Regions from separate parts of the Lacrimispora struthionigena genome, predicted to be linked through region 2. Evidence: a T-box and tRNA genes for the amino acid it is inferred to sense, from the RefSeq annotation. Region 2 holds a T-box; the other holds one or more tRNA genes.
The links. The T-box of region 2 lies ahead of ACOAOT_RS13190 (alanine--tRNA ligase). A T-box ahead of a tRNA ligase gene usually reads a tRNA of that ligase, here a tRNA-Ala.

Region 1 (12,191 bases), on a different contig from region 2:
CATGCTTTCAGTCTCTTTTGTATATTGGATAATCCAAAATGCTTCTGAGACTCTGAAGAATTTTCTGTAATGCAGGCATTTGCCACTTCAATATCAATTCCCTTGCCATTGTCCGTTACTTCAATCCTGATTTTGTTGTCATCAGCTGATGATATCAGGATATCAATCCGGGGAGGAACCGGTTCAAGGCCGCTTATGAAACCGTCGAAACCATGGCGTATGCAGTTTTCTGCCAGGGGCTGCAGCAGTATTTTCATAATTTGGCAGTCTTTTAATAAAGGATCAATTTGTGTTTCCATCTGGATCCCGCTTGAAGAATGACGGTTCATGATTTCCATATAGGAAGTGACGTGTTCCACTTCTTTTTCCACTGAAATCATTGTCTTTCCAAAACTCAGAGTAGTCCGTAAGTATTTTCCCAGACTTTCAAGCATTCCTTCTGCAGTTTTTGAATGGCCATTTAATATCTGGAAATGAATACATTCCAGAGTATTGTAAAGAAAATGAGGATTAATCTGTTCCGACATCATCTGTATTTCCGCCATCGCCTTTTTTTGCTCCTCGTCCTTAATCTGCAAAAGCTGCAGCTGTATGGTATCGTACATCTGGTTTAACTGGACGCCCAGAAGGCTGATTTCGTCTGTATGATTAAATTCCTTCCGTTTGGTATAGGTTTTGTCGTTAATGCTTCGAATAATTGTTCCCAGCACCCGTAAATTTCTGGTAAGAAGGCCGGACAGAGCCAGGCTGAGTAAAACAGCCGCAAGAAAACAGGCAATCCATACCAGAATAAAGAAGGAACGAATCTCCTTAATATCACCGGTGAGAGCCGATTTTTTTGTCATGTGAACCACATTTAAATTACAGAATTTGATCTTATCCATGGTCAGAAACAGATCTTCATTATCCGCCTGAACCGTCCCTTCCTGTCCGGGTGAACCATCTGCGACCCACTTACAGATTTGGGGAAGAAATGCATCCGGATACTCTTTTTCCGTAATATCCAAAGGCTGTCCGTTCTCATCTGCCAGATACATACAGTAAGTGTAGCGGTTGGACATCCGGTTAAAATAATCCCGGATCTGCTCCGTGTCAACCAGAAGAATGAACCGGACTTTTCTGCAGTTGGGTATATCCTGATAAGCCAGATGCTTGGACGACAGAATACTGGAGACCGGATAGGAAACCGGAATCACCCCTTTTTTGCCGAACATATTGCTGAAACGGGTGGGTAGTACGGTAATGCGCGGATATTGCCAGATATTCTCCGGGAGAAGTTGGTCAAAATGATTGCTGATGCCCAGAGAGGTGGGGCTGAACATAATTTGATCATCACCGCATACCAGCACATTGGTTACAAGATCATGATTTTGCAGGAATGAATCCGTAACAGCAGTAGCAGTCGTGAAATATCTGGCATAACCGGTAAAATTGTAGTTGTTGATAGCGGCGATCATCTTAGGAAAGGGCTCCTTTACCAGAAGATGATTGGTAGCAGCCGAGAGAGAATTAAACTGGTAGGAAAGGGAATCTCCGGCCATCTCTACGGAGCTTCTGGCTCTTCTTAATACTTCATTGGTGTTTCGTTCATAAAAATAGAAATAAGACACCTGCCCAATGAGAAAAAGAGCAGCCGATGTAATGAAAATCATTCCGGTCACTAACTGGTAACGGAATTTTAAATTGGCAAACCACTTAATCATTAACTGCTCCTTTCTCCGGCAGCAAACTGTTTTTGATATTCCGAAGGTGTAAGCCCGGTTCTTGCCTTAAAGGCACGGCTGAAGGAGCGGTAATCTTCATAGCCAAGGAGCAGGGAGACTTCTCCTGATGTATGTTCCTGAAATTTCAACTGTTCCTGAGCATAGTTGATCTTTAAATCCAGGGTATAATCCCGAAAGTTCAGCTGTGTTTTATTTTTAAAATAAGTGCTGAAATAGCTTTTGCTCAGTCCCAGATAATTGCATACATCTTCGGTTCTGGGATTTTTTAAGAGATTTTTATTAATGTAATCAAGGGCTTTCTGAATTAATGGATCGTTCTTTGCAGCCTGGCTTACCGTCAGCTCCTCTGCAAATCCGGAAAGGGACCTTTACCATAAAGATCTCAATATCCTCCAAAGAATTTAAACTCTGCAATGCTGCAAAGGAATTGCCGGTATAGCTTTTCGGCGGTCCGTCAAGATACCGGGACAACTGGCTTTGCAATGTAATGATTAAATAATTGCACATACTGTAAAGATAAGACGGTGGAGGAAGAACAGGAGTGGTCAGTTTCTCTAAATAGAGTTTAAAACGGGCCTGTATGTTATCTCTGTCATCTTTTAAAACAGCTTCCAAAAGATCGTCACCAGGCATAATGACCGGGGGCTGTCCCGATTCAAGAACAGCAAAATCAAGAACAGCGCCAGCTTCCGGATAAATATGCCAGGTAATGATATGCCTTGCATCCTGGATAGAGGCGGAGATTCCACAGAGAGAAGAAACGGGTTTGCCAATGGCAGCTGTAACACAGACCATCCCGTCAATGTTTATTCTGTTAATATAATGTTCCAGCATTTTATGAAGAGAGTCCCAATGGTCTGACTGAAACGGAAGATTTACAATTAATACAAGACCGGCAGGAGGATAATCAGAGATCAGTGCCGGTAACCCGCTTAATCCTTCTTCCAGAGCTTCCATTAAAGGGACAAGTGTATATGCCAGTTCAGACGTTTCTTCTGTATACTGATACGTGGAATATGCCTGGATTAAAACGGCGCAGCTTTCCTTATCCCGTATAGAAAGACCATATTCCTCAATTACCTTATTCAGTTCCATGGCGGAAAGCTCACCACGAAGAAGCTGGGGGATTAAGTTTTGTTTACGCAGGGAAACCTGGGCTTTGCGCAGTTTTCTCAGTGTAGAAAGCTGATCGCTGTGATAGTCCCGTTTACTTAAGATTTCTTCTTTTAAATTCTGGATCAGTTCGGTTAAATCTCTGATGGAAATGGGCTTCAGTAAATATTCCTTTACCCCATACCGAATCGCATTTCTCGCATATTCAAATTCGTCATAACCGCTCAATATAACAAAAGAACAGTCAAACTGTTCCTCTTTCGCGCGCCGTACCAGCTCCAGTCCGCTCATTCCTGGCATTTGAATATCAGTTATTACAATATCCGGTTCATAAAAGCGGATTTTATCCAGGGCCTCCGCGCCATTGGCAGCAGTCCCGATCAGTGTGATTGAATAATCCTCCCAGGGAATAATGGACCTAAGACCGGAACGGATCTCCGCTTCATCGTCTACAATCAGCAAAGTAATCATGGATATTGGGTTCATAGCGGCATCCTTTCCTCAGTTCGTATTAAAAAGCAAGGCAATTATAGCATTGTGCATAATGAAAATCAAGGCGAAAGGCCATGAGTAGTATATTTCGTAAAAAATGTTACATGCATAGTAGAAAAAGTGGTGTTTTCATTCGAGAAAATGATTTATTATTAAGGCACATCACCAACAAGAAGGTAATAGTTAACAAAAAGAAGGGAGCAGAAATTATGAGAAAAACAAAACGACTGGCAGCAATGAGCATGGCCTGTATGATGGCTGCATCTGCATTAACTGCATGTGGGGCAAAGAGTGCAGAGCAAACGACTGCGGCACCGGCATCAGGGGGGCAGGAAACAACAACTGCAGCAGCAGGGGGAGAAACAAAAAAGGATTCCGCTTCATCAGATAAGGTGAAAATCACTATCTGGACAGATAACCGTCATGATCTGGAGTACATGAATAAGGTGGTGGATGAATTTAATAAAACAAATGATCATATCGTACTTGATTATGTGGTACAGACAGAGAACTACGAAAACTTACTGTCCATGGCGGCTAATTCCGGACAGTCACCGGATATATTCTCTCAGATTAACGGAGATGATTTTAAAAACTTCACAGATAATGGAATTATCCAGCCTTTAAATGATTACCTGACTGATGAATTCAAAAAAGTAAATGAGGTTGATCAGCACTTATACGAAGGCTGCAACGTAGTAGGAGATAAGATTTACTGGGTTCCATGCGGCAAAAGAAGCGGTTCCAGAATGATCTACAACAAAGATGTCTTTGATAAGCTGGGACTGAAACCACCAACAAAGATCAGTGAGCTTCCGGAAATGGCAAAGAAGATTACAGAGGCTGGAAAAGGCGATTATTACGGCATCATTTTCCCGGGAGCAAGCGGCCCGTTCGAGCGTTGGCTGGAGCATTCTGCTGAAATGAGCGGAGTTAAATTATATAACTACAAAGAAGGTAAATTTGATTTTACCGGATTTAAACCATACCTTGAAACCGTACGCCAGATGTTTCAGGATCAAAGCGTTTTCCCAGGTTCCACTTCCATGAAGATTGACCCGGTTCGTGTACAGTTTGCAGAAGGTCATGCAGCAATTCATGGCAATGCGTCCCAGGAAGCAACCGTTTTAACTGAGCAGTTCCCAGCTAAAGTTCAGTGGGGCGTTGCACAGCTGCCAACTTTAGACGGTGAGATCAAAGGTGCGGAAACCTGCTCTCCAAACACTGGCTGGATGATGAGTGCATTTACTGAGCATCCAAAGGAATCATGGGAAGTTATTGAATATTTTGGTTCTGAAAAAGTTTTAAAAGGTTATTTAGAAGGCGGTTATTCTCTGCCAATCTCTAAATATATGGAAAGCAAGATTGATAAGAGCAAAACCGGAAGAATGGCAGATTTTGCAGGTGCTGATTATGAAGCAGTATATCCCGTTGCTCCATCTGTAACACCAGACGGCGAGAATTACAGAGACGCACTTTGGAATGCATGTCTCCCGGAAGGACCATCAATCGATGAAACAATTGCAAAATTAAATCAGACCTATAATGATGCTCTGGATAAAGAAGTAAAAATGGGCAAGACAAAACGTGTGGTTATTAAGGATTATGATCCTCTTCATCCAGGCGCAGGCACAGTGGAATATCTGGATAAGTAAATTGGTATTACGGCTGCTGCAAACAGAACTGCTGTCTTGCAGCAGCCTTTCTTTCACTGGGCGGGCAGGAGCGGAAAACGATTATAGAATAAAAATAAGGAGTGAAGGAAATGAATTCAAACAAATCTTTGGGAAGCCGGTTCAAAAAGAGCTGGGATCATGGTGATATCCCTATGTGGCTGATGCTGATTCCCACCATCTTTTTTATCCTGGTAATGTCGGTGTATCCATTTACATGGCTGATTCGATATGTTTTTTATGATTACAATGGTTTTAAGGCATATTTTGTAGGATTTGAAAACTTCAAACGTATTACCGGAGATGGAATATACTGGAACAGTGTTCTTCACACCTTTGAATATGCTATTTTAAAGCTTGTCTTTCTGTTGCCTCTTTCTCTGATGACAGCAGTGCTTTTACAGAGAAAACGGTTTGGAAGCGGACTGATGCAGGGCATCTATTTCCTACCCACTGTCATCAGCTCAGCGGTATACAGTCTCATCTGGTATTTTATCTTCGCAACTTATAACGGAGTCTTAAATGCATTCCTGCAGCGCATAGGAGTAATACAGCAGCCAATCGACTGGCTGGGAAGCGGAAAGACCGCCATGGCAGCAGTGGTCATAGTAGCAGTCTGGGGAGGTTTTGGAAATTACATGATCCTCCTGATTTCCGGTCTGGCAGGGATTCCTTCAGACGTATACGAAAGTGCACAGATTGACGGGGCAAACGGAATTCAGACCTTTTTCAAGATCACACTCCCAATGCTTGGACCTGTATTAAAAGTGGTTATCATGCTTGCCATTACCACCGCATTTAAAGATTATGAATCCATACTGGTATTGACGGCAGGTGGTCCCAACAACCGGACTCATGTGATGTTTTCCTACATTTTCCAGATGGTATTTGGCACTTCAAGAGCAAAAACCCCGCTGCAGATCGGATACGGCTCCGTTCTCAGCATCGTTTCGGCGCTTATCGTAGGAGTTATCACCATCATATATCTGAAGATCAGCAAAAAAATGGATGACATTTCATAGGAGGGAGAAAACAATGGCAAAAGAAAGAACAGGGCATTCCGTAGAATCCCGAAAGACTAAAATGATTAATGTTGTTATTTTTCTTCTTCTTGCAACACTGGCATTTTTCACTGTTTATCCGGTTATTTATATCCTGTTTGGTTCCTTTAAAACCAATAACGAACTTGTTCGCGGCGGCGTAAACCTGCTTCCCCAGAAATTCATTCTGGATAACTACAAACAGGCATGGGAAATGGCGAATTTCTCAAGATACACCATGAACAGCCTTGTACTCAGCTTTGGTGTAATGGCAGTTTCCCTTACTGTAAGCAGTATGGCAGGCTATGTATTTTCCAGAAAAGAATTCAAGCTGAAAAGCCTTATTTATAATTCCATGGTAATGTTCATGTTTATCAATGTAGGCAGCGTTGCACTCCGTCCTCTGTTTGAACTGGCTGTAAAACTGCACATGAACAAGTCACTGATCTCCATCATACTGATCTCAGCCGGTGGCGGCCAGGCAACGTATGTATTCCTGATTCATGGATTTATGAACAGCATCCCTAAGGAAATGGATGAAGCAGCAAAAATAGATGGCTGCAGCTTTTTCGGAATTTACTACAGAGTTATTTTACCTGTTATAAAACCGGCTTTGGCAAGTGTTGCTTTGTTATCATTCCGCGGCGGCTGGAACGAATACATCCTTCCTTTAATCTTTACCATGACCAATGAAAAGCTTCGTCCCCTGACCGTAGGAGTCGTTGCTCTTCAGAATGCCGGAGACGGGGCGGCAGCGTGGAACATTCTGTTCGCAGGTTCTGCCATCGCCATTGTTCCGATTATCCTGGTATATATGGCAGCAAGCAAGCAGTTTATGGGCGGAATGACGGCAGGAGCGGTTAAGGGGTAAGAGTTAAGCGTTAAGATTCCTTCTGGTAATCAAAATAAGACTATGCTACAATGTTAGAAAAGAGTGTGGGAAACACTACCAGTATGCAGGGGGTCTTATTATGAAGCGAACCATCAGTTTATTGATAACCGGGGCGATACTTTGTGTGGCAGCTGTTTCGGTGCAGTCAGGTCATTCGGGGATTGTACTGAAAGAGCTGCCTGTGCCTCATGCGTCTGCGCCGGAACAAGATCTTTCTATGGTTTCTCTGGAAGAGAGCCAGAAAGAAAACACGACGGCCAAAAGCGTTGTGGCTGGCGATAAGGTTTCGCTTTTAGATCCTGCCGGATCTACGCTGGAGAGCCGTTTCCTGGTTCCTGCCGGTTATAAAAGGCTGGAGAAACCAGCTGGAAGTTTGCAGGGATATTTAAGACAGTATTCCATGAAACCGGACAAGAGTCCCGTTCTTTTATATGACGGCAAGGAGAAAAGACGCCAGGATGTCCACGCCGCAGTATTTTCCATGCCTTTGGTAGAAGGTGATTTACAGCAATGTGCAGACAGCGTTATACGAATGTACGGAGAATATTTATGGTCAGTGGGAGCCTATGATGGTATTGCATTTCATTTGACCAATGGTTTTTTTATGGACTATCCGTCATGGAGAGCCGGAAAGCGTTTGCTGGTGGATAAAAACAATGTATCCTGGGTGCAGAAGGCAGCTTATGATGACAGCAAAGAAAGCTTTGTAAAATATTTACGGCAGGTTATGGTATATGCAGGAACGCTTTCTCTTGAGAAAGAGTGTACCAGGACTGATTTAAACCAGGTGCTGGCAGGTGATTTGCTGATTCGGGGAGGAAGTCCCGGACATTGCGTTATGGTTGTGGATGTGGCAGAAGATCAGTCAGGAAACCGGTGCTTTTTACTGGCACAGGGGTATATGCCGGCGCAGGAGTTTCATGTGCTGAATAATCCCCTTCACGATGCAGATCCATGGTATTATAGCAATGAGATTAAGGATACTGTTGTAACGCCGGAATATACATTTTCCATAGACAGTCTGAAGCGTTGGAGAGAATTTACCAGATAAAGAAGAAGGTAAAAGATCCTGCCGGTTTGTAGAGGGCGGATCTTTTACCTTTTTCCATTTATTGTTTTATATTTATTGCTTTACATTGCGCCTTTCATTACCATGATTATCATAATGCAGGTAGCTAAAACGACTGCAGCTGTAAGTGTCATACCAAGATTGAGACTACGTTTCTTCTCGGTTGAAGTATCAGCAAAGTTTAAGAGATTTGATTTTCTCAGTGTAGTAACCAGTGGTTTATAGATTAATAATGTAAGTGCTGTATTAATTCCGCCTTTTAACATATTAAATGGTACGAAGGCAGGAAGCAGAAGCTTTGCCACAGCTTCTCTGGGATAACCCATATAAATCGGTGTGATTAAATAGTTCCAAAGTACCATAATCAGTGTCATAAGAAGTGTTCCGGCAATCATACCAAGGAAGGCACCCTTCATGGAATGGTGTTTCTTATAGAGGTAGGCAGCAGGACAAACAAAGGCCACTGTGGAAAGGATGTTCATAATAAGTCCAATGATTCCTGTGCTGCTGATTGTAAACATTTCGATGAAAGAGACGATGATGGAGATCACAGCTGCGGACATAGGACCAAATAAGAATCCACCGGTCAGGATAATCACATCTTTAGGTTCATATTCCAAAAATGGAACGATAGGGATTAACGGAATCCGGATTGCCACTACGGCTACAAATGCCAATGCGCACAACATTGCCATTACAGTTAACTTGTTTGCTTTTCTGCTCATATTCATGATACAGACCTCCTGAAAAATAAGTAACACCTGAAAGAGTGTCTTTCAGGTGTTAAAAATAGACAGGTGTATTATCATCATTTAACACATCTTCTTTCATCCAGACTTTACTGTCGGTATTGGAATCTAACCAATTCTGCGCTCTGAGCGCTCGCGGACTTTACCGCCGGTCGGGAATTTCACCCTGCCCTGAAGACATCTATATGCAGTTGTTCTGAATGTATTATAACATTTTTTTTATTAAATGCAATATCTAGTTGCAATTTTTTTTACTCTTTGCTATAATAGCCGTCATGGGGGTATAGCTCAGCTGGGAGAGCGCTTGAATGGCATTCAAGAGGTCATGGGTTCGAATCCCACTATCTCCACTTTAATAATAAGCCGCAGGCATGATCGCTTGTGGCTTAAATAATAACTTATAGGGACGGGACACTTGGTAAATCAAGGGCAAAAAGGTACATTTTCAGTTTGAGAATGTGCCTCTTTTTTTGCCCTAATTGTAGATGACAAGGGGCTATTATTGAAGTTATGCAAATATGGTAATTATTATGGAGAAGAAGTGGATAATCGAATAATAAATTACCATTATTTGATTGAATTATTTTACAATATGTCATAAAATAAATAAAGTACTCAAATTAAAGAATGTAGGTATGTATAAAATTATAAGAAATATTGGTTAATGATTTAAATAAAACTAAGCATGTAATAGCAATAATGTGTAGTTAGAAATTATTATTAAAGGGGAAACATCTATTATGAAATGGCCTCATATTATTCGGAATATGATCAAATATATTAAGTTACTACTATGTTAGAAAGGAAATATCCAATTATGATTATTACGCCACAACTTGAAGAAGAAATTAAAAAGGATATCGCTATATGTGAAAATTATCAAGAGCGTAATGGATCTCAAGCACTCTATGGTCAATTGGTTGCAAAATATAGCGTTGTCGATAAGAACTTCAGTAAAAACCTGTCAACCAGTGGCAAAGTTGTACCAGTTGGCGCTGAGTTTGACTATAGGCAGGAACTAAAAGCAATTGCTACAAAATAGAACATGTGGTTGATTACTGCTGACAGCATCGAAAAGATGGCAAAAGGTGAGAGCGTCGTGTCAATAGAAACGCATCCAACAATATTTATCAGCCATCGGTCAATTGATAAAGAGATTGCGGATATACTTCTTGATTTCTTTGTTAGAATGGGTATTTCAAGAGACCTTATATTTTGTTCTTCTCTCCCTGGAAATGATATTAACGAGAAGATTTCATCTGAGGTTAAGGATGCTATTAAAACAAGCGCTGTTAATATTGTTATTCTATCACAGGAGTATTATAAAAGCGCATATTGTTTAAATGAAGCCGGTATTATTTGGTTTATGGATTCAGTACCCGCCATTCCTATTGCGTTACCGGAAATATCGTCGGATAGTATGATCGGTTTTCTCAATAATGAATACAAAATTCGACGACTAGATTGTGATGATGATATTTCTTATATTTACGATACTGTTCGGAATGTAATTTCCGCACAACAGGTGAAAGCCAGTATAATAACTGCTGAGGTGCGAAAATTAAAAGATCAATACTTGAAATACATAGCCTCCAGGTCATTTGTTCCTACCGCTGCGACCCTCGAAAAAATAATTGAAGTTACTACTGATGATGAGCGTATTGTTCTCTATTACATCATTTAAAAAAAAGTTCGAAGATTGAAGAAAGAGGATTTATCTAGTTGGATAAATGATGAAGAAATCTATGATTTCAATATAGATAATGCTTTTGATTTATTATCCTCGTTAGGTAGTGGTAAAATTGTTAATGGCACATTGGAACTGGATGTTAATGTTTTCAGGGACTACTCAACAAGGGCAGAAAGTATCCTTAGAGAATTAGCTCCTTGTATTAAGGAACATCGACAATTGGGTCGAGATACGTTTGAATCTATGTGGAACTCAGGTCAATTTGACGATGTTGTAAAATTGTTTTTGACGTATATAGTTGAAGAAAAAGTATCTTCTTTTGGTGATCGTTGGATGGCTGAAAAACAGATTGAACATATAAAAATGTGGGAAAGTAAGAATAGCATGGAGATGAAATTGTCCGAAAACTATGGAGCTTGCTTAAGTCTGTTTGTACAAAATCATTTGGTATATGACAGCGATTGGACAAGTTATGGAAATCCACGTGAATATAAGCTATGTGCTTCTTTAAAGACTTACTTATTAATGAAGGAATTCCCATACGCAGAAGAATTGATAGATATAAAACAAAAGTATCACTTCCAACCACCATTTTAGCAAATAAAAAGTTGAACCATAATAATTTATTTCCATTATGTTTATGATGGACACCTGGATAAACAATAATGGTTAGCCACTAACCCGATTTTTACATTTAAAATCTTCTTTTCAAAGCTCATTCAAAGAACTACAAATATATAGGGGGTGTATCTGTGCCAGGTTTATTGCTTTCTGCATATCAAAAGTTTTATAGTGCCTTGAATAATTTAGATAAATTCAACAAGCGTCTGCTCATCAATGGCCTGGAGAATGGAGATAAGCTCTATACATATCCGTTCTGTTCACTGTTGAGTTATTTCACCAACCATGGAAATGATTTTTGCTAAACGTTTGTCTTTTTTACACAAGTACTGTATTTCAAGAGAGTCTTGATTTAAGACTTCCGCAACCATGTGGTTTTAAGGATTGGATACAAGAGGATGGAACTAGATACAGAAGGAGAGTTAAAGTCCTCAGATGAAGGTAGAGTATTTTGGCTAGATAGAGCAGATGCTGATAACGCAAACCTAATATGGAATATGAGAGAATTAATGGAGATTTTTGTAACTGATACATACAGTGAATTCTTTTTTAGGGTTGAAGAAGGTAAGAAACCAGGAGTAGAAAACCTTCTTGGTTAATGTGGGTTTGCTGTTTTATCATATGTAAGGAGGTACAAATTATGGCAGCCGGAAGAAGAGTTGATTTTACTCAAAAAGAAATGGAAGAAATGACTGGACTGGGTAGAGTTCAGTTTAAGAGAAATTTAGATCGAGTATGTGATATGTATGGAATTAAAGTAAGTGACTTTAAAAAGGAAAAAGATAATCCAAACAGCCATTATACTTTCCCACCAGAAGTAGCGGAGTTGCTAGCATTACTTGTAAAAAATTTTGATTTTCATCCGTTGACACTAGCTAAAAAAGAAAAGGAAAATAAAATTGTAAAAGCAACGGACGTTGCAAATTACAATAAGAAAATACTGGAAGATATTGATGAGATGGAAGATGTTTTTAAGAAAGCCATATACTGCAGACCAGGTCATTATGCTGCTAATAATATTGCTTTTTGGACAGATGAATTTGTAAAACAGTTAACCAGGTTTATTTATAATCTTTCGGCTTTAAAATCTGAGAATATTGGTGACGCATTGGCACAATTTACAAAGAA
Region 2 (12,191 bases):
ATCAATAATCGAAACCTGTTCACATCCGGATCCTGAAAGATTCCATCATAAACCTCAATCATGTCGTTGTCTTCTAAGGTATATCCCAGACTTCTTGCGTAACCAATCGCACCAGCATAAGCATCCGGTGTGCTGATACGATCAGGAACACTTGCCTGAAAAAAGTTTTGGGGTGATATGAATTTCTTAGTCATACCAGGCGGTATATCAGTTCCAGAATCAATACCAATGGCAGCCATATAGGTAAAACCTCCATTCCTGCAGGTTTCATGTTCGCAAATACCATACATGGTCACTTTATCCTGTATCAGTTGGATTTTTTCCAGATATGCTAAAAATTCACTCCACAATCCGCCTATGGCTCCGTCACTATCCCACTGTACAGCCCTGCACTCCAGTCCGGCAACTACAAAGCCTTCGGTATGCAGCAGGCTGAACTTCATTTGATTTTCATCCTCCTCAGATGGATCGCGTATGGCTGTCAATCTTTTTAGAGGCACTAAAGTACTACTTTTACGGTACTTGCTTGGAGACATTCCATACACTCTTTTAAATGCCCTGGTAAATACATCGTGGGATTCGAAGCCATATTCTAATGCTATACTTACAATAGATTTATTACTGTCCACCAAATCATTTGCAGCCAGGGATATCCTTCGCCTTAATAGGTAAGCTCCCACGGTATCCCCCGTCAATCTTTTAAACAGCCGGTAAAAATGAGGTACTGAAATACCAACTTCCCGTGCTATATCATAGTAGCTGATATCTTTGGTTAAATTTTTCTCAATATAATCCATAGCTTTTTGAAGAGACTGTTCCTTTGGCATACTGACACCTCCTTTTATAATAATAGCATTTATTTGAATTTTTTCTCGACTATTCTTATCAATTTTTGTCCGCATGCACAGAACTGTACGTCCATATATTTAAAAAGGCAAAAACCGTCTTTCGTGGGTTTTTGCCTTTTATTATTTCAATTACTGTTTTTTCAGTATTCGTGCTAAGCTAGTCTCATCTAATAAGTTTACGGTCTGAAATTTACCTTTATAGAACACACCCCAGTTATTGAAAACGCAGGGCAGTTCTTTTGCTTTTTGCAGCGTATCCACCGGAATGAAAGAAACCGAAATTTCATTTATATCGCAATACTTCTTTACCGTCTCAAGATTTTGAAAGATATAGGGGCATTGCATATCATAATAAATGGTGAGCTCTTCCTTTTTAATTTCCTTGTTTTTTACACTTTGAGCAAACCTGGGAGATGTTCCGTCAAATGAAAGGGCAAGTAATTCATATCCCTGTTCAGTAGTATCAACAACTTCAAAACCAAACTTTTTCGCGAAGGTCTGGTCAGAAAGCCAGGCTTTCTGCTTATTTGCTCCAAGCATACAAATACCAGATTTTCCATTTTCCCTGGCATCTGCAATGCAATACTCCATCAGCGCTCTCCCATACCCCTTTCCTTTGCAGCTTCCTGATACCCATAAGCAATACACATAATAATAGTTGTCACCAGTTATGGGAACCCAGGCGGTTTCCAGAGGAGCGTATTCAATAAATACAGTTGCCTTTTCATTTAACTTTCTAAAAACGTGTCCTTCCTTTAGCCGTTCTGAAAGCCATTGCCTCTTTGCTTCAATTCCGGGATGTGTCTTTTTACTTCGGATAATGCAGCATAAATGCTCTTTTTCAAGGTTTTCTGCTGTCAGATTTACAAAATCATTGCTCATGTTTACCCTCCTTTAAAACCGCCTTTATTCTTCTTACGCCTGCCGAAGAAGCCTCTTCTTTAACAATTTTAAATAAGCCTAACTCCCCGGTATTGCCCGCGTGAGGACCACCACAGATTTCCAATGAATAACCAGGGATGGAGTACACTTTGACAGTTTCTTCGTATTTATTTGTGAATACTCCCACCGCATTTAATGCATAAGCTTCATTAAGATTCATTTCCTTCATGGATATTTCTATTTGTTTATCAATTGCTTCATTAACAATCTTTTCTACTTCACTCAGTTCTTCTGGTGTCACTTTCCGATGAAAAGAAAAATCAAACCGAAGTCGTTCAGGGGTTATATTACTGCCACGCTGGGAAACCTCATCACCAAGTACTTTTCTTAACGCAGCGTTCAACAAATGGGTTGCTGTATGAAGTCTGGCAGTTTCCATACTATGATCCGCCAGCCCTCCTTTGAATTTTTCTGCGGCCCCTTCTCTGGACTTGTTTTGATGGGCTGTAAACTTTTCCTGAAATGATTCCATATCAACTGAACGCCCTCTTTCCCGGGCTAATTCACAGGTAAACTCGATTGGAAAACCGTATGTGTCATATAACTTAAATGCTAACTCTCCGCTTAAAGCGGTGTTTTCATCTGTTTTTTCCAAATATTGATCCGCTTTTTTTAATCCCACATCCAGGGTTTTTAAAAACAAATCAGTTTCATTTTGTAATTGCTCTTTAATAAATGTTTCGTTATCGGATAATTCAGGATATGCATCCTGATATTGCCGGATAATCACTTCTGCCAGATCACATAAATAATTCTGATTAATTCCCGCTTTTTTAAACAGCCGGATCATTCTTCGGATCAGACGTCTTAGTATATAGCCCTGTTCTGTATTGGATGGGCATATCTTTTGAGGATCACCCAATATGAAACAGGCCGCTCTGATATGCTCGCAGATAATCCGTTTATCTCTTATAGACATTTTCGCATCTAATACTCCAATAATGTTGTTTAACTGCGTCATAACCGGAATAAACAGCTCTGTATCGTAAACATTGGTTTTTCCGTTAAATATTGTCAGGACCCGTTCCAGCCCCATGCCTGTATCCACGTTTTTCTGCTTAAGTTCTGTGAAACTTCCATCTGCCTCTTTATTAAATTTCATAAATACATTGTTCCATATCTCAACGTATTTTCCGCATTTGCATGCAGGTCCGCAATGATCACTGCATTTTGGTTTCCCCATATCATAAAATATTTCCGTATCGGGACCGCATGGTCCTGTCTGTCCAGGGGGCCCCCACCAGTTCTCTTCCCGGCCATAAGCGTATATCTGAGTCTGCTTTAATCCTTTGCTCTTCCAAATGTCTTCCGCTTCGTTATCCCGAGGCACTGTCATGTCTCCTTCGAATACAGTTACTGCAATTCTCTCAATAGGTATATTTAAACTATTTGTTAAAAAATCAAAGCTCATGGAGATTGCTTCCTCTTTAAAATAATCTCCAAGGGACCAATTTCCCATCATTTCAAAGAATGTTAAATGGGTATCATCACCCACCTCATCAATATCCCCTGTCCTCAAACATTTTTGAATGGCAGTAAGACGTCTTCCCTGTGGGTGGCTTTCCCCTAATAAATATGGTACCAGGGGATGCATTCCCGCTGTGGTAAATAAAACTGTCGGATCATTTTCTGGCAAAAGTGAAGCAGACGCGATTAATTTGTGCCCCTTTTCTTTAAAAAAATCCACATACATCTTCCTTAACTCACTTGCTGTCATAAATATTACTCCTTTCATTTATTTACCCAAAACAAAAAGCCCTAAGCCGACTTGTTGTCAACTTAGGGCGAACGATTATGTCCGTGTTACCACCTAATTTCAGATTTCTCTGCACTCTGTCAATACGGGTTATTTCCTATATTGCTTCCCAAATAACGGTGGAACTCCGTTGAAGCCTACTTAGGTCTTTCCGTTCGGTTCACAGCTCCGTGACTGCTTCCATATTAGATCAATGAAGATTCGCACCAACCATCTTCTCTCTGTAAGATCCCTAATACTTACTATTTCACATCATAGCCTTTTTGTTTTAAGTTTTATTAATGCTAACATACGGTGTCTGCAATGTCAACTAAAATAGTTAATTATCACTGATGCGCTCTTTTGGGATTGGAAAGTTTAATAAACTAAAATGCACTATATCCTCATATTCTCTTGCCTGTCTATTTATTAATTAAAAAAAAACCCATAATGTATAGAACAACACCCATTAACTTCTTTATTGTGATTCCCTCTTTAAATACTGATACACCAATAATCAGAAGAATGATTGCTATACACATGTTTGATATCAATGAACCTTTGCTGATTTCCCAACCACTGCGGTACATAAGAATATAACCGCCTTCAATACCAACTACAACCAGTCCTAATAGAATATTGGATATACTTACTTTTGTAACTTCCTCAATAAAACAGTTTTTTGAAGTAATAAAAAATGCAAGAGCACTTATTAAGCAAGCAACTCCATATGTTATAATCAGACCCATATATGTATTTGTAGTACTTGAAATATTCTTACTAATCAAGTGATAGCAAACATTACATATGATTACAACAAGAAGTGGCATGAGATAATTTATATTCATTTATCCATACCCCCCACATTCTTTTTCATCCAAATATGTGGACAATCCTCGTCCAAATAGGATTTTCCTTGCTTTTTGTACCCTTGCTTTTCATAGAATTCTGCAACTCGTACTTGTGCTGACAACATTGCACTTTTTCCACCATCTGTTTTTATATAATCTTCTGCAATATTTATTATATTAGTCCCAATGTTTTTCCCCCTCCATTCCTTTACGACAGCGATTCTTCCTATGACAAATGATTGTATTTCACTATTGAAGTAAATTCTGCATGTTGAGATTGGCTGTTCTTTTTCATACAAAACTATATGCTTGGCTATGCCGTCAATTTCATCAAACTCTTCAACAAATCCTTGCTCTTTTACAAACACTTCATTTCTTATTTTTATAGCTTCTTCTGGTAAGTAGTTATACTCTTTGATAATCATTTTGACCTCCTTAAAAATAAAAGACACCCAAAAGCTAACCTTATAGTGTGATAACACACCGTACCTACGGTTGGCTTTTGGATGCCTTATAATGCAATCATCCGGTGATGAAAGCATAAGCTCTTATTTATTTTTGTTAAATTATATCTAATAAAATATTAGAAGTCAACAATAAATTACGCGACTGCATACACAACTAAAATAATTAACAATATTAAATTTAACTCATCAGTTATTAGATACCAATTCATCAAAATCAGCATCTCTGGCTCTTTCCGCCATAATACGAAGCTTATTAAGTACAAAATCCCGAGTTTCTTTATCTATTCCATCTGAAATATAATCAATCCAGTTTTCTATCAGGCTAAAAATATACTCTTTGTGTTCCTTTCCTTTATCTGATATATAAAGGTTTTTAGCTCTTTTATCGGTTTCACAAGCTTTTCTGATTACAAAGCCTTTGTTCACCAGTGAATTGATCGTTTTTGCTGTAATCGATTTATCTATTAGAAGGTTGGAAGAAAGCTTCTCTTGATTAATTCCCTCGTTCTCATATAAATTTACAATTAGTATGCACTCCCAGTAATCTAAATCCAATGCTTTGAAAGCTACATTAATATAATTATGAAGTTGTCTGTTTATAATCCCGAAATATCTTACATCATGTCTTACATTCATATCTTTTTCATATAACCCAATGACCCATTTATAAGTTGACTGAATTATATATTCCTTTCTTTTTTACAATTTATACCGCTTAGTCTTATACTTCATTATAATTTATACTGATAAATATTAGCGAAACATGTAGTTTATTTTTTCAACTATATTATATGCATTGGAATCCGTATTGTCAACCTATTGTCGTAATATTAATTAATAATTTCCTAAGTATCCTCTAGTTTTATTGAATTATTTAATAAAACTTTAATTTAATTTCAAATTATAATAGTAGTATTTTTCAACTATTATTGTTATAATAGCATCAACCATTAATAATATAAGTTTATAACAAAGAAAGAAGGTTTTTAATTATGCCACTAAATTCAATATTTAAAAAATTATTGGAAACCGATTTTGAAAGTATTTATTCCCTTAGCCTTGAGGAGCTGAGAGACTATTACGAAAAAAGCTGGGATGATTTTAAAGGAGATATTATTGATGTAGGAACTGTAATCAATCGCACCCTTAAAACGGCTAAAAGAGATACTCCAATCAGAATTTATAATCCAAAAACCAAGGGAATCCACCCTGCATTTATATGGATACATGGAGGTGGATTTATTTTTGGAAGTATGGAAGTTTACGATTCTATATGCCGCAAAATAACAAATAATGTAAACTGCACTGTAATATCCATCGATTACGGTCTGTCTCCTGAGCACAAATTTCCCGATCCTGGGGAAGAATGTTATTCCGTAATTAAATGGGTATATGAAAATGCAAAGGAATTAAATATTCAGCCAGATAAACTTGCAGTTGGCGGTGACAGTGTCGGTGGAACTCTCACTGCAGCAGTTACTCAGATGGCAAGAGAAAGAAAAGAATTCTCAATTACATATCAGATATTAATTAATACCATGTTTGATTTACTTGGAGTAACAAAACCATTATCCAGAGTGGAAAACGCAAAGGGATATAGACTGGAAACACATGCAATTGAAGGATGGTATGTCCCTAAATATTTAAATAATTTAAATGAAGCTAAAAATCCCCTTGCTTCGCCCTTGCTCGCAGAGAATTTTAAAGATCTTCCGAATGCATGCATCATTACGTGCGAATATGATCCATTAAGAGATGAAGGGGAGCATTATGCAAAAAACTTATCAGAAGCTGGTGCTGACGTATGCCTTAAGAGGTATGATGGGATTATCCATGGCTTTTTCAATATGCAGGGAACGGTTGAGGAAGCCCGGGATGCTCTTGACCTTGTATGCACAAAATTAATTGAAGTCTTTGAATCTATATGATGAAAGGATCACACAGGTTGGCGGATACTTTTCAATTAATTATGCTCTTGGCTACATTGATTCATCTACCGTATCAATACTTACATTACTTCTACCCATACTTACTGCTGTATTTGCCATAATTGTACTGGGTGAGGCTTTTACTGTCCACCATAATATAGGACGATGATCTATAATAAAAAAGTGATACTTCCTTTATACTATGACATAAGGCTGTCATGTTTTATTTGATAGAATTGATTCATGAAAGAAAAATACTATTAATAGGACGGTTAAAAATGGAACAAAATGAAATTTTGAATTACTGCTTAAGTAATCTTGACGGAACAGTACTTGTAGAGAGTTGGGGTGAAAAAGGTATTTTCTATAATCCAGGGCATACCTTAAAACGTGGCGTATACACTCTCACAATTAAGGAAAAGGATGGTGAGAACGATAAAAGTTCAAATTTAAATCGAAAAGATGTTTATCGGGTGAATTTGGGAATAAGAAAAGATACTTTTAAAAGTATGTTTTCCTATATCCCCAAACGTCCGCCTGCTGGAGGGGTTATCCATATGGATTACGATTTTACCGCCCTTGATATCATCATGCCACACCCTGTTTATGGATGGATGGGATGGATTAGCGTGTTAAGTCCCACAGAGGAAACATTTGAAAAACTAAAGCCTCTGATTGAAGAATCCTATGATTTTGCAATTGAAAAATTCACTAAACGAAAATAACTTTTATATTTGCTCACCAGACATTACTATATCCTCTTCCCTGACACCGGAATATATGGCATCACAATGATTTAAGCAAGCCCAATAACAATCCCCATATGACCAGTGCCACCATTCGGTTGGGTAATTGATAAATCCTGCTTCCTCCATACATTTAATCAGAATATTACGATTCGCTTTTGCATCCTCGCTAATAAATTGAGAATATAAATAAGTTAAGTTTTCCGGTTCATAAGGAATATCATTAAACGCTGTTCCCATGTCCACTTCTATCCCATCTTTTAATAATGTTATATCGATTGCCCCTCCCGTAGGGTGCCCTGCCACTTCAATTGGAGCAACATATTGGCAGGTTAAACCATAGATTTCATCCTGGCTCTTTAATGGATATTCAGATTTATAGCCTTCAAACGCTTCTTCAAAAGACTTTTTTTGACGGGAAAGAGGCCTGTATGCCTCTTTCACCAAAAACTGATAACCGGCTGGTAAACTGTCAGCTGCCATTTTCAGTCTGTTTATTACTTCTTCCCGTGCATAGCAAAATAAGTCGGACTTGCTTGATATCTGACTTCTTGACTCATCAATGAATATATCTTTATGTATATTTCTCAGGGTAACCATTTCTTCTTTGTTGTCTACGCAGGTAACATTCATAACTCTTTCATCATTTAAAAGTATCATGGTCTCTATCCTTACTCCATCTTTTCTCTATATTTACAATTTCATTTATTACCATAATTTCATACATATATTATCACATTTTCTTCCATTTATTATTATTTATTTTTTATCTTTACAAAAAATAGAGGTACTCCCATCAGAGTACCTCAAAAATAAAATCACCCTTTCACTCCTCCTAACACAATACCTTTCACAAAGTATTTCTGCAGAAACGGATAAACCACTACAATGGGAAGGGAACCTAAAAATATCTGTGCAGATCGAAGCGTACGGTCTGATATTGCTGCCATCTGCTGAATTTCCTCTCTCGTCATCATACTGAAGGAACGCTGAACTGCAATGGTTTGTATATATGTCTGCAACGGATAATTATCTGGATTATTCATAAGAATCAAACCATCAAACCAATTGTTCCAATTTGTTACCAGGGAAAAAAGAAGCAGGGTTGCCAGAGCTGGTTTTGACAAAGGTACATAGATTGTTAGTAGCGTACGCCAATGCCCTGCACCGTCAATAAATGCCGCCTCTGCAAGTTCCTTGGGCACCTCACGGAAAAAGTTAAGTAAGAGTATCACACTGAAAACAGGTACCGCACCCGGAAGGATCAAAGCCCAGATACTGTCCAGCAGGCCAAATTGCCGGATTACCATATACCAGGGGATCATTCCTGCATTAAAAATCATTGTAATAAAGAAGAACCACGCATAAACAGTCCGAAACCGAAAACTTTCCTTTGGTTGTGACAACGGATACGCTGCCGTAATCGTAAGCAGGATGCTTAAACCACCGCCGAGGATAATTCGTATGATTGAGACCCTCATCGCACGCCAGAATGCAGGACGCTTCGCTACAAAGGCATAAGAATTTGTTGTAAATTCCTTGGGCCATAAGGAAACACTTCCTGCAGAAGCCGCCGCACTGGAGCTAAAGGAAACAGCAGCTACATGAATAAGCGGTATAATGCAGATCAATGCCAGCGTGAGCAGTATGGCAGTGTTGATTATTGGAAACCACTTGATTTTCTTATTCCTTTTCATATACAATTCCTTTCTTAAAACAACTGATAATCTGCGAATTTATATGCAAACCAGTAGGAGACTGAAATCAAGGTCAGGGAGATCACAGATTTAAACAGACCTACTGCAGTGGCAACTCCAAACTGAGCTTCTAACATACCAATCCGGTAAACAAACGTATCAATAATATCTCCGCTTGCATACACAGGTGGGCTGTATAAGTTAAATACCTGGTCAAATCCGGCATTTAATACATTTCCAAGACTTAATACCATTAACAGAACAATTACCATTCGCATCCCCGGAAGGGTAATATGCCATATCTGATTCCACCGGTTTGCCCCGTCAACCTGCGCAGCCTCATATAAGCTTAAATCAATGCCTGTGATTGCCGCTAAATACACAATTGTACCGTATCCAAAGGATTTCCAGCTTTCTGTTACGATTAAGGTTAGAGGAAACCATTTATTATCACCTAAAAAGAAAATGGGCTGACCCCCAAATGCTTTTATAATCTGATTAATCAATCCGTCGCCTGGAGCAAGTATATCGATAAAGATACCTCCTAATACTACCCAGGATAAAAAATGTGGCAGATAGATTGCTGTCTGAATGCTTCTCTTTAACCCACTGTTTCTCACTTCATTAATAAGAATCGCAACTACAATTGGGATTAAAAGTCCTAATATTATTTTCATGATTGCAATGAAAAGAGTATTCCAAAGAACACTTACGAAATTCGGCAGCTGAAACAGATAAATAAAATTATCAAAGCCAATCCATTTCTGTTTTCCAAATAATCCTTTTGCCGGTATAAACTTCTGAAACGCAATGATAATTCCTCCCATTGGTAAATAGCTAAAGCACAGCAGCAAGATCATGCTGGGCAAAATCATCAGATGCAATGGCAGTTCCCGCTTACGTCTATGTTTCATAAACAGACCCCTTTCTTCTATGAATAAAAATGAGAGGATTAGTTTCTGTCAAACCTCTCCTCTCATAAATCATTTTCTATTTTTTAACAGACTGATACCATTCGTTTACTTCCTTTGTCATCTGGGCTCCGCCTAAAGCATTCCAGTTATCAACGAACTTATCAAACTCATCTACGGGCACATCACCCATAATAATCCGCACGAACATCTCAAGCTCCATGGTGCGAAGAGAGGACTGTTTATCTACCATGGTAGGCGTAGGCGCACCTACAAATTCTTCTCTCATGACCTGACCATTTTCAATATATCCGTTTAAGGCATTGAAAACTCCATCAGGCCCGTATATCTTTTCCCAACCCCACTGCGTCGTGTCACCGGCATAAAACGCTTCCAGATTCTTTTGGATAATAGCCGGTTCTCCTTTTAAAATACTCATATCTCCCAGTTTTCGGGCTTTTTGTATTTCATTAAACGCCTCAAGGTTTTTATTGGTAGGAGCCGGGGTAACCGGTGAGAATTTCCACACACCTTTGCCTTCATTTTCAGCAGGCATATAATAATGATCAAATTCGTTGTTTTCACCCCAGTTTTTCTCCAGGTGAAGATTGATTAATTTAACCACGGCTTCGGGATTGGCATAATCTTTACGAACGGCATAATACCACTGTGTACGGAATTTCTGGGGAACTTTGGGTAATGTATCATCGGCAGATACAATCGGATAGCCTACCCAGTCAGCTGTGGGATCATTTTGATAATTACTGATGAGAGGATACATGGGATTCCACTGTTCACCAAAGTCGATTCCCAGTTTTCCTGCTGCAACCAGTTCTGCCATCTTGGCGCCGTCTTTAATTCCGAATTCCGGATCGATTTCCCCTGCTTTATACATTTCAGCCAGTGCGCGTAAGGCATCTTTTGTTTCTGGGAGTACACTGCCCCAGGCCAGAGTACCATCGTCCTTTTTCACCCACATATTGGGATAAGAATGGTATCCTGCGAAGAAACCTTCTACACCCATGGCTCCGTTATATAGATTTTTAGTAATCGCCATGGCATAAGTATCATTTTTGCCGTTTCCATCTGGATCAAGGGTAGTGAATGCAGTAGCTATTTTCCTTAAATCCTGCATTGTTTTAGGTGGTTCCAGCTTCAGTTTATCCAGCCAGTCCTTACGAAGCCACAGATACTGGGTGCTTTCAACCGATGCATCTGCATAAGGGACTGCCATTAAACGCCCGTCAAATGTAGCTGATTCCAGAATACCAGGGCCCTCAGAATTATAAACCTCCTTTGTAAGCTTACTGGCATATTGATCAAAATAATCTGTCATATCTACTATCATATCTGATTCAGCTAACTGCTTTAGCTGGGTACGGTTTACAATCAGTACGTCTGGCAAATCTCCAGAGGCAATTGTAACGTTTAACTTCTGTGTATAAGCATCGTCATTGAGTCCGCCCCTTACAGTCCAGGCATAGCTGATATCAATTCCTAAATCCTTTGAATACAAATCCAGCCACCGGTTTTTGTCAATTGTTTCACCCGGTGTTTTCGGCAGTATGTTGTCGTTTAAATCATTATCTACCGTTCGGGCAAACGTCATCTTAACAGATGGTTCGTATTTGCCGAATGGATCAGCATTTTCTGCCCCCGCAGAATTGCTTGTTTCAACAGCAGTGCCTTTTTCACCTGTACTGCTTACCGTTGATGACGAACCCCCTGTCTGACTGCTGCATGCAGTGAGCAGCAGGCCCCCAATCAGTATGGCAGATAAACCAGTGGGAATAATACGTTTTTCCATAAGATCCTCCTTGTTTTATGCTTTATAACCAACTCCTTCTCATATTATACCGGTGTTTTTCGTCATTTTCCATAAACATCTTTTGATTTTCTTGGCATTTATTTACCATTATCAAATACTGTCTTATCCTTTATTTACATTGACAGATCATGTATGACTAATCCGCCTTTTTTCAGCAATTGATACATCACGATATTCCTGGGGCGATATTCCCTCTGCTTTTTTAAAGAAACGGGTAAATGAGGCTGCTGTATCGTAT

Region 1: it has a tRNA-Ala gene. The T-box ahead of ACOAOT_RS13190 (alanine--tRNA ligase) is inferred to sense a tRNA for this amino acid. The anticodon was not compared.

What each region holds. Positions count from the first base shown of each region.
Region 1 is NZ_JBMBWP010000001.1:1,128,466-1,140,656, forward strand. Features, by position in the region: gene ACOAOT_RS05125 (sensor histidine kinase) at 1-1,703, opposite strand, end outside; gene ACOAOT_RS05130 (helix-turn-helix domain-containing protein) at 1,703-2,065, opposite strand; gene ACOAOT_RS05135 (response regulator) at 2,013-3,323, opposite strand; gene ACOAOT_RS05140 (ABC transporter substrate-binding protein) at 3,539-4,984, shown strand; gene ACOAOT_RS05145 (carbohydrate ABC transporter permease) at 5,095-6,024, shown strand; gene ACOAOT_RS05150 (carbohydrate ABC transporter permease) at 6,038-6,913, shown strand; gene ACOAOT_RS05155 (DUF4846 domain-containing protein) at 7,014-7,985, shown strand; gene ACOAOT_RS05160 (ECF transporter S component) at 8,066-8,734, opposite strand; FMN riboswitch at 8,819-8,935, opposite strand; tRNA gene ACOAOT_RS05165 (tRNA-Ala) at 9,030-9,102, shown strand; gene ACOAOT_RS05170 (hypothetical protein) at 9,570-9,794, shown strand; gene ACOAOT_RS05175 (TIR domain-containing protein) at 9,852-10,436, shown strand; gene ACOAOT_RS05180 (hypothetical protein) at 10,452-11,039, shown strand; gene ACOAOT_RS05185 (NUDIX hydrolase) at 11,462-11,662, shown strand; gene ACOAOT_RS05190 (hypothetical protein) at 11,704-12,191, shown strand, end outside.
Region 2 is NZ_JBMBWP010000002.1:909,266-921,456, forward strand. Features, by position in the region: gene ACOAOT_RS13180 (AraC family transcriptional regulator) at 1-827, opposite strand, end outside; gene ACOAOT_RS13185 (GNAT family N-acetyltransferase) at 978-1,730, opposite strand; gene ACOAOT_RS13190 (alanine--tRNA ligase) at 1,720-3,507, opposite strand; T-box leader at 3,568-3,811, opposite strand; gene ACOAOT_RS13195 (hypothetical protein) at 3,948-4,373, opposite strand; gene ACOAOT_RS13200 (GNAT family N-acetyltransferase) at 4,370-4,801, opposite strand; gene ACOAOT_RS13205 (MarR family winged helix-turn-helix transcriptional regulator) at 5,030-5,479, opposite strand; gene ACOAOT_RS13210 (alpha/beta hydrolase) at 5,836-6,771, shown strand; gene ACOAOT_RS13215 (EamA family transporter) at 6,758-6,940, shown strand; gene ACOAOT_RS13220 (DUF6194 family protein) at 7,050-7,496, shown strand; gene ACOAOT_RS13225 (M15 family metallopeptidase) at 7,500-8,177, opposite strand; gene ACOAOT_RS13230 (carbohydrate ABC transporter permease) at 8,336-9,214, opposite strand; gene ACOAOT_RS13235 (ABC transporter permease) at 9,229-10,128, opposite strand; gene ACOAOT_RS13240 (extracellular solute-binding protein) at 10,205-11,932, opposite strand; gene ACOAOT_RS13245 (response regulator transcription factor) at 12,080-12,191, opposite strand, start outside.